Regions from separate parts of the Arthrobacter rhombi genome, predicted to be linked through region 1. Evidence: riboswitches for the same ligand, from Rfam matches in the RefSeq annotation. Region 1 holds a riboswitch; the other holds the start of a gene.
The links. A riboswitch is a leader RNA that binds a small molecule or an ion and turns the genes downstream of it on or off. The one in region 1 is predicted to bind glycine.

Region 2: linked by a shared signal. The riboswitch ahead of gcvP (aminomethyl-transferring glycine dehydrogenase) and the one ahead of ABD088_RS15140 (DUF5058 family protein) in region 1 are both predicted to bind glycine.

Annotation. Positions count from the first base shown of each region.
Region 1 covers NZ_BAAAIV010000019.1:206,714-211,375, forward strand. Annotated here, with positions in the region: gene ABD088_RS15130 (amidohydrolase) at 88-1,320, opposite strand; gene ABD088_RS15135 (hypothetical protein) at 1,366-2,145, opposite strand; gene ABD088_RS15140 (DUF5058 family protein) at 2,174-2,923, opposite strand; glycine riboswitch at 2,996-3,082, opposite strand; glycine riboswitch at 3,086-3,176, opposite strand; gene ABD088_RS15145 (alpha/beta fold hydrolase) at 3,323-4,144, opposite strand; gene ABD088_RS15150 (helix-turn-helix transcriptional regulator) at 4,281-4,662, opposite strand, start outside.
Region 2 covers NZ_BAAAIV010000010.1:242,864-247,525, reverse strand. Annotated here, with positions in the region: gene gcvP (aminomethyl-transferring glycine dehydrogenase) at 1-2,029, opposite strand, end outside; glycine riboswitch at 2,196-2,295, opposite strand; gene ABD088_RS09275 (amino acid permease) at 2,495-3,976, shown strand; gene ABD088_RS09270 (VIT1/CCC1 transporter family protein) at 3,973-4,662, opposite strand, start outside.

The DNA.
Region 1 (4,662 bases):
GCGGTCCACTCGAGACATGAAGGAGGACGACGGCGATGCCTGTGCACCGCCGTCGTCCCCCTGTGTTGTCCGTGCCGGGAGCGGAAGCTACTTCTTGCCGACCTTCGAGAACAACGCGCGGGTGGCCGCACGGACCCCGGTGGTCAGCGTCGGCTGGGGAACGGGGCCGAAGAACGGGGAGTGGTTCGCCGGGGCCGGCCCCTCGGCCAGCCGTTCGGCCGGGAAACCGCCGAAGAACCAGAACACGCTGGGCACGCCGATCGCGTCGGCCAGTGCGCCGAAGTCCTCGCTGCCCATCACCGGGGTCCCGGCAATGACCTGGTCCCCGCCCAATTCGTCGCGGAACTCGGCGGCCAGCGCCCCGGCGGCGGCCGGGTCGTTGTAGAGCGGCGGGAAGTGGGAGATGTCCTCGATGACCGGCTCCGGCGCGCCGGAGGCGGAGGCCTCCCCGGCGATGATGCGCCGGATCGAGGTCAGGACCGTCTCGCGGACCTGGGGGTCGAACGTGCGCACGTTGAGGGTGAACACCGCCCGGTCGGGGATGACGTTCTCCTTCAGGCCGGCGTGGAAGGACCCGATGGTGACCACGGCTGCGGACTGCGGGGCCACCTGCCGGGAGACGATCGTCTGCAGCCGCACCACCATGGACGCCGCGAGCACGATCGGGTCGATGGAGTGCTCGGGCATCGAGCCGTGCGACCCCTGGCCCCTCACCGTGACCTTGAAGGAGTCGGCGGTGGTCATCGCCGCGCCGGGCATCAGCGTCACGGTGCCGGCCAACCCGCCCATGACGTGCTGGCCGAACATGATCTCCGGCTTCGGCGCCTGGTCCCACAGGCCGTCCTCGACCATGGCCTTCGCCCCGGCGGCCGTCTCCTCGCCCGGTTGGAGGACGAACACGATGGTCCCCGCCCATGCATCCGGTGCGCCGGCGTACAGTTCGGCGGTCTTCAGCGCCGTGGCCATGTGCGTGTCATGCCCGCACGCGTGCATGACCGGGACCTCGGTGCCGTCATCCAACGCGCCGGTTGCCGTGCTGGCGTAGTCCAGGCCGGTGTCCTCCAGCACGGGCAGCCCGTCGGTATCGGCCCGCAGTCCGACGACGGGGCCCTCGCCATTGCGCAGGATGCCCACGACGCCGGTGCCTCCGCAGCGGAACACCTCCAGTCCCAGCGTCTCGAGCCGCTGCGCCAGGTAGTCGGCGGTCCGGTGCTCCTGCATCGACAGTTCGGGGTTCGCGTGCAGGTGCTGGTAGGTCTCGACGAGTTCGGTTTCGGCGGCCTCGGTCATCCGCAGCGACTGCGGGACGGCGGTGCTCATGGGTAGTCCTTCCAATGTGGGGGTGGCTAGCGAAGCGGATGGGATCTAGTAGGTGGGGCCGGAGACGGTCTCGGCTGCTGCGTCGGGCTCGCGCCGGTTCACGGCGTCCGCCCCGTCATCCCCGAGGTCGGGGGTGGCCTGCCTGTCGCGCAGGAACCAGGCGAGCACCGCCGTCGAAATCACTGCCAGTGCGGTGGCGAAAGGCGCCAGCCCGGGGAGCAGCGGCATGAGGGCGAAATTGACGACGAGGGCCACGGCGACGGCGATGACCGCCGAGCGCGGCGCCTTCTGGCTGACGATGGCCTGGACCAGGACGGCGCCCATGACGGTCGGCAGGATGTACAGCTGGACGGTCTGGACGATGTCGTGGGGGATGATGCTGACCAGCCACGTGCCCAGCAGCCCCACGAACACGAACAGCGAAGCCAGGTGGACAGTGGCCGCCCCGCAGATCGCCGCGACGGCAGCCAGTTCGCCCTTGCGGGTGCCGGGTTTGGCGCCGATGGTCGACTGGGCGATCATCGCCGAGGGCAGCAGCTTGTTGGAGATGTTGCCGATCATGAACGCCTGGTACATCGAGGAGGCGCCGAGGATGGGGTAGTAGGTCAGTGGTTCGACGATCCAGATGACGCCGAAGACGGCGGCCAGGGCGGCGAACGCGCCGAGGATGCCGGAGACCTGGATGTCCAGGCCGGAGAAGAAGACGAGGTAGGCCGGGGCCGAGAGGGAGAAGACGAGGCCGGCGATCATGGTGATCCGACCCCACCGTGAGGTGGTCTTGTCGAACGTGGTCAGCGCCTGGTGCGCTTCGGTGGCAATGGGCATGATGTGCTCCTGGGGTTCCGGGGTGCTCTTAGAGGCGGGTGGCGACGTAGGTGATGGCCAGGCCGAGCATGATGGCAATGCCCAGCGCCCATTCCTTGATCCACGGTTTCCCGACCTTCCGGGCGATCACCAACAGCACTGACATGATCACGGCGGAGGAGAAGAACGCCACCACATGGATCCACGACTTGGGCAGTTCGGCGATCCCGAGGACGGAGAACGCTCCGACCATGGCGGCGCCGGGAACGACGAGCATGATGGCCGGGTTGACCTTGCGCAGGGCGGAGTCGCCCTTCTTCAGCAGCGGGGTGAGGATCAGCGTGGCGATCATCCACATGGCGCCGCCCAGGCTCATGGCCGCCAGGGCCAGTGCGAAGACCGCCTGCGTGTAGGTGGGGCCGCCGAGTTCCGCGCCTGCGGTGTTGGCGGCGATGGCCGCGGCTGCCGTCTCGTAGGACACCGATCCGATCAGGCCGATGCGCACCAGCACCGCGGGGGTGCCGAAGACGGTGAGCAGGGCGACGGCGACCATGACGACGGCGAGCGAGGGGCCCAGGGCCGAGATGGCGCCGGCCCGGAAGCTGGTCTTCAGTTCGGTCCCCGTCATGCCGATGGCGGGGGCGGCGATCCGGGCGGCCTTCAGGTAGATGACGCTCTGGATGATGATGACCAGGAAGACGCCGATCGCGCAGGCCCAGAGGACGGGCGAGTTGGCGACGGCGAGGATGTCCGTGGAGTTGTTTTCCGCGGCAGCGGGCAGGGCGGTGGGCAGGTTCATGGGTCAGCCGTTCATCGAAGGGTGCAATGCGGCACGGTGGGGGAACTGGGTATCCCGACGTGCCTGGGCCCGCTCTGTCCTGAACCTGAAAGTTGGACCGGCGCCTGCGGCGTCCGGCGTGCTTCGTCGGTGAGCCGCGGCTGCGGCTGCTCTCCAGAGTTTCCTCACGCGGCTGTACTTGGAACCTGAGAGATTGCGGGTGCTTGCCCCTTCGGTGCCCGGATGATGGTCGGGACTCTCCAGCCGCACGTGATCGGAAGGTATTCAGTTGACGCGGGCCGGGGGCCCGCGTCCTGCAAGAATGCCCGACGTGATCCGGATCACCAAAGGGTCCATGAAATGTGCTGTCACATTTCCGAACGATTGTTCGGTCAGTGAACTTCTACCGGGTGCGGTCCGCTACCTGCCCAGGAAATCCACCAATGCGGCGTTGAATTCGTCGGGATGGGACACATTCAACCCGTGGGGCCCACCCCGGATGACGCACAACTCGCTGTGGGGGATGGCGCGGTGGGTCCGGCGGCCGGATCCCTCGACCGGGACAATCGCGTCGCTGTCGCCGTGGACGATGAGCGTCGGGACGGTGACCTTCTCCAGGTCGTCCCGGAAGTCGGTGGTGGCGAAGGACTCCATGCAGGCCGCCGTCGCGTCCCGGTCGGCGGCGCGGGTCATAGCCAGGGTGGCCTGCAACTGTGCGTCGGTGACGAGGAGCTTGTCCCCAGCGGAGTAGAAGGTGCGCATGAATCCCCCGAGGAATGCCTCCCGATCGGCTTCCAGCTGCTTCTGCATGTCCTGCGCCGCGGTCTCCGTCAGCGGGCCCTCCGGGTTGGCGTCGGATTTCAAGAGGTAGGGCGGGACCGCGGCGGCGAGGACCACGGAGCGCAGCCGGTCCTCGCCATGGTGGGCGATATACCGGACCACTTCTCCGCCGCCCATGGAGAAGCCCACCAGCGTGGCGTCATGCAGGTCCAGGGCGTCGAGCAGCGCCGCGAGATCAGCGGCGAGGGCGTCGTAGTCGTAGCGGGCGGAGGGCTCGGAGGCGCCGAAGCCCCGTCGGTCGTATGTGATGACGCGGTGGCCCGCTGCCTGGAGGGGCTTGACCTGGTCGGCCCAGGATCCGAGGTGCAGCGGCCATCCGTGGATCAGGACGACAGGACGGCCGGCGCCGCCGGTGTCCTCGTAGTTCAGCGTGTTGCCATCGGCTCCGGTGGTTTGCGGCATGGGGATCGTTCCTTCGCGCGCGGGTGTGTGAGGGGGCAGTTCCAACGTAGGCGTGTTGTGGCGTCGGTGTACAGGGATGTTGTGGCGTCGCCGGGGATGGCAGGAACCCTGGCCCGCTCGTCTGGGACGCGGCGCGTCAGGATTGCAGCTGCTGGGCCCCGATCACGGCGAGAAGCTCGAGCTTCTCGGCGTTTTCCGCGCCGGGACCTGCGGTGAAGACCAGCAGCGCCTGGTGCTGGTCGACGTCGAACAGGGTTTGGCAGTAAAGCTCCAGGTCACCGACCTCCGGGTGCTGGAACCGCTTGAGCTGGGTGTGCTTGTGGCTGACCTGGTGGTGGGCCCACTCGGTGGCGAACTCGTCGCTGCGGGCGCGCAGCTGCTCGACGAGTTGGGAGGTCCGCGAGCCATGTCCCTCGCGGGCGTAGGCGGTGCGCAACGTTGCCACGAACTCGACCTGTCGCTGGGCGTGGTCCGCGGCGGGATAGATGTTGCGGGACGGGGGATCGATGAACCAGCGC
Region 2 (4,662 bases), on a different contig from region 1:
CGGCCGCGTGGACCTTGTCGCAGACCTCGCGCACGTCGGCGTCGTAGACACCGTGGGTGGAGGGGTAGGTGATCATGATCGCTGCCAGTGAATCGTGGTGGGCCTCGATCTTCGCGTCCAGGTCCGCGGCGTCGATGGTGCCGTTCGGGGCGGTCTTGACCACCACGATCTTCAGGCCGGCGAGCACCGCCGAGGCGGCGTTGGTGCCGTGGGCGGAGGCCGGGATCAGGCAGACGGTGCGGGCATCGTCGCCGTTGGCGACGTGGAACTGGCGGATGGCCAGCAGCCCTGCATATTCGCCCTGCGAACCGGCATTGGGCTGGATGGAGACGCCCGCGTAGCCGGTGATGGTGCTGAGCCGGTTCTCCAGATCGGTGATCAGCTGGCGCCAGCCCTGGGTCTGGTGCGCCGGGGCGTAGGGGTGGATGGAGGCGAACTCCGGCCACGACATCGATTCCATTTCGGCAGTGGCGTTGAGCTTCATGGTGCACGAACCCAGCGGGATCATGGTGCGGTCCAGTGCCAGGTCGCGGTCCGAGAGCTTGCGCAGGTAGCGCAGCATCTGGGTTTCGGAGCGGACCGAGTGGAAGATCGGGTGGGTCATGAATTCGCTCGAACGCACGACGGCGGAGGGCAGCGTCTGCGCTGCCCCGGCTTCCGCGCGCTCCACGGCGGTCGCCGCGTCGGCGATGCCGAAGGCCTCGGCGATCGCGACCAGGTGCTCCGTCGTGGTGGTCTCGTCGGTGGAGATGCCCACGGTGTCGGCGTCGACGCGGCGCAGGTTGATTCCGCGTTCCTCGGCTGCGGTGACGATTCCCTGCGCCTGGCCGGCGGCCTGGACCGTGAGGGTGTCGAAGAACGATTCGGACGCGAGTGTGAAGCCGGCGTCGGCCAGGACGGTGGCCAGCGTGCTGGCGCGCAGGTGGGCGCGGCGGGCGATCGCCGTCAGGCCCTCGGGGCCGTGGTAGACGCCGTACATCGAAGCGGTGATGGCCAGCAGTGCCTGGGCGGTGCAGATGTTCGAGGTGGCCTTCTCGCGGCGGATGTGCTGCTCGCGGGTCTGCAGTGCCAGGCGGTAGGCGGGCAGGCCGGCGTCGTCCTTGGAGACCCCGACCAGGCGGCCGGGCAGCGAGCGCTCCAGGCCCTTGCGCACCGACATGTAGGCGGCGTGCGGGCCACCGAAGAACAGCGGGACGCCCAGGCGCTGGGTGTTGCCGACGGCGATGTCGGCGCCCTGCTCGCCCGGGGGGACGATGAGGGTCAGCGAGAGGATGTCGGCGGCGACGGTGACCATGGCGCCGCGTTCCTTGGCTGCGGCGATGACCGCTGCCTGGTCGACCACGCGACCGGAGTTGCCCGGCTGCTGCAGCACGATGCCGGAGATCTCCCCCTCGGGCAGGCCGGCCGAGAGGTCGGCGATCTCGAGTTCGAAGCCCAGTGCCCGGGCACGGCCCTGCACGACGGCGATGGTCTGCGGGAAGAGGTCGGCGTCCAGCACGGTCTTGGCGTCGGCCTTGGACTTGTTGGCGCGGCGCATCAGCAGCACTGCCTCGGCAACGGCGGAGGCCTCGTCCAGCAACGAGGCATTGGCGATCGGCAGCCCGGTCAGATCCGAGACCATGGTCTGGAAGTTCAGCAGTGCCTCGAGGCGGCCCTGGGAGATCTCCGGCTGGTACGGGGTGTAGGCCGTGTACCAGGCCGGGTCCTCCAGGACGTTGCGCAGGATGACCGGCGGGGTGAACGTGTCGTAGAAGCCCTGGCCGATCATCTGCGTCTTCATGATGTTCTTCGCGGCGATGGCGCGCAGGTCGGACAGGACCTCGGCCTCGGAGCGGGCGGCGGGCAGGTCCAGCGGGGCCGACTGGCGGATGTCGGCGGGGACCGCCGTGTCGACGAGGTCATCGAGGGTCGCGTAGCCGAGGTGCTTGAGCATCGTCGCGGTGGCGTCACCGCGGGGTCCGATGTGGCGGTCGGCGAACGCAAGCTCGCCGACGGGGCTGGTGGTGGGACGGGCCGTGGTCTCGGTCATCAGGGGAACTCCAAGTGTGGTCGGTGTGCAGTGCACGCCGAATGAGCTTCGGTTCCTCCCCGACTCTGTATTGGACCTGAGAGATTCCGCCGTGCCCGGTGTCCCGGACGTGGCTTGCACCGTCGGTGAGCAGGCCCCGCGGGGTGCTGCTTCTTTCCAGAGTTGCCTCAGCGCGGCGGTACGGATGCCTGAGAGATTCCCGGGGAGGGTATTGCTCCTACGGCGCCCGCCAGTGGTTCTGAACGGGACTCTCCCGCCGCATGTCATTGGCGTGTGTCCTCGCGGACACGTCTCCATGATACGGCGAGATCCACGCCACAGACAAGCTGCGGTGGCGAACCCGCCGGTTTTGTAACCATGCATGAGGGTGCAAAAATATGAGCCGACCCCTTCCACCACCGGCCGTTGCCGCAATCCGGCAACCACCACCTGACCCGGGCCCCTCGAGCCCGTTGAGGACGCGCCATGCAGGCTTCCGCCAACCACCCGGCCCCGGCCTCCCGGCCCCGCCTCCCGCTGGGACGGCAGTTGCTGCTGCGCAAGGACGTCGAGGCACTCAGCGCCGAGGCCGGACACGGCTCAGGCAGCGGCACCATGCGCCGCACGCTGGGCGTGCTGCAACTGACGATGATCAGCGTCGGCGCCACCCTGGGAACCGGCATCTTCGTGGTCCTGGGCTCCTCCGTGCCGTTGGCAGGTCCCGCCGTCTGGATCTCCTTCACCATCGCCGGGATCGCCGCCCTGCTGGCGGCGCTGTCCTATGCGGAAATGGCAGGTGCAGTGCCCGTTTCGGGGTCCAGCTACTCCTACACGTACGCGACCATGGGCGAGGGCCTGGCCTGGATCTGCGGCTGGTGCCTGATCCTCGAATACGGGGTGTCCGTGGCGGCCATTGCCGTGGGTGCCGGCGAATACGTCAACGAGCTGGCCTCGACCTTCAACGTCGAGTTGCCCGCCGCCCTGACCAACCCGCCGGGGGCCGACGGCGGCGTGTTCAACATCCCCGCCGTGGTCGTGGTGGTGCTGGCCATGGTCCTGCTGATGCGCGGCGCCAAGGAGTCCGCCACGGTGAACACCGTGCTGGTGTTCCTGAAGATCGCCGTGCTCATCTTCTTCGTCGTGATCGCTTTCAGTGCGTTCAACACCGGCAACTTCGCCCCGCTGCTGCCCATGGGCACCGCGGGCGTCTCGGCAGCTGCCTCGCGCCTGTTCTTCTCCTACATCGGCTTCGACGCCGCTTCCACCGCCGGCGAGGAGGCGGTGAACCCGCAGCGCGACCTCCCCCGGGCCATCATCGCCTCGATGATCATCGTCACCGTGCTCTACATCCTGGTCGCCGTCGCCGCGGTGGGAGCGAAGGACTGGCAGTGGTTCGTCGGCAAGGAGGCCGCCCTGGTGCAGGTCCTGGAGGAGATCACCGGGCAACCCTGGGTCGCACTGGTCTTCGCCGTCGGCGCGGTGGTGGCCATCATCAGCATCGTCATCACCGTCCTGTACGGGCAGACCCGCGTGCTGGTGGCCATGTCGCGCGACGGCATGGTCCCGCGGGTGTTCGGCAAGCTGAACCCGCGCACCGGCACCCCGGTGCTGAACACGCTGATCACCGGAGGCACCATCGCCCTCACCGCGGGGGTGGTTCCGCTGGGCCAGCTGGCAGACGCCACCAGCATCGGCACGCTCTTCGCGTTCAGCCTGGTCAGCCTCTCGGTCATCTACCTGCGCCGGAACCGCCCGGATCTGCCGCGCACGTTCCGCGTACCGTTCTACCCGGTGACCCCGATCCTGGCCGTCGCCGGCTGCGTGTTCCTGATGGTCAACCTGGGCGGCATCACCTGGGTCGTGTTCGGACTCTGGATGGTGCTCGGCGCGGGTGTCTACCTCGCCTACGGCCGGCGGCGCTCCACGGTCGCTTCGAGGCACGACGTCGGAGCCACCTCCCGCTCCTAGCCCAGGGCCCCGCTGCTCCCGAGCCAGGTCCCGATGAGGAACGTGGCGCCCAGAGCCAGCACGCCGCCGATGACCACACGCACGATCGGTCGCGCCATCGGCGCCCGCCCCAGGTAGGCGCCCAGGCCTCCGGTGACCGCCAATGCCACCAGGACCGCGGCGAAGGTCACGGGGATCTTCAACGCCGCGGGCAGCAGCACCGCGGTGAGGAAGGGCAGCAACGCCCCGACGGTGAAGGAGACCGCTGAGGCCGCCGCGGCATTCCACGGGCTGACGACCTCGTCGGGGTCGATGTTCAGTTCGGCGTCCAGATGCGCGGCGAGCGCGTCGTGGGCCGTCAGCTCCCGGGCGACCGTCGCGGCGGTTTCGGCGCTGAGTCCGCGCCGTTCATACAGGTAGGTGAGTTCGGAGAGCTCCTCGTCCGGCATCTCCTCGAGTTCGCGGCGCTCCTGGGCGATCAGCGCCTTCTGCGAGTCGGCCGAGCTGGAGACCGAAACGTACTCGCCCAGCGCCATGGAGACCGCACCGCCGATCAAGGCCGCGGCACCGGCGGTCAGAATGGGGCCGGTGGCGGTCGTTGCCCCGGCGACGCCGACCACGACAGCCGCCGTGGAGACGATCCCGTCGTTGGCGCCCAGCACCCCGGCACGCAGCCAGTTCAGGCGTTCGGCCAGTCCGGCGGATTC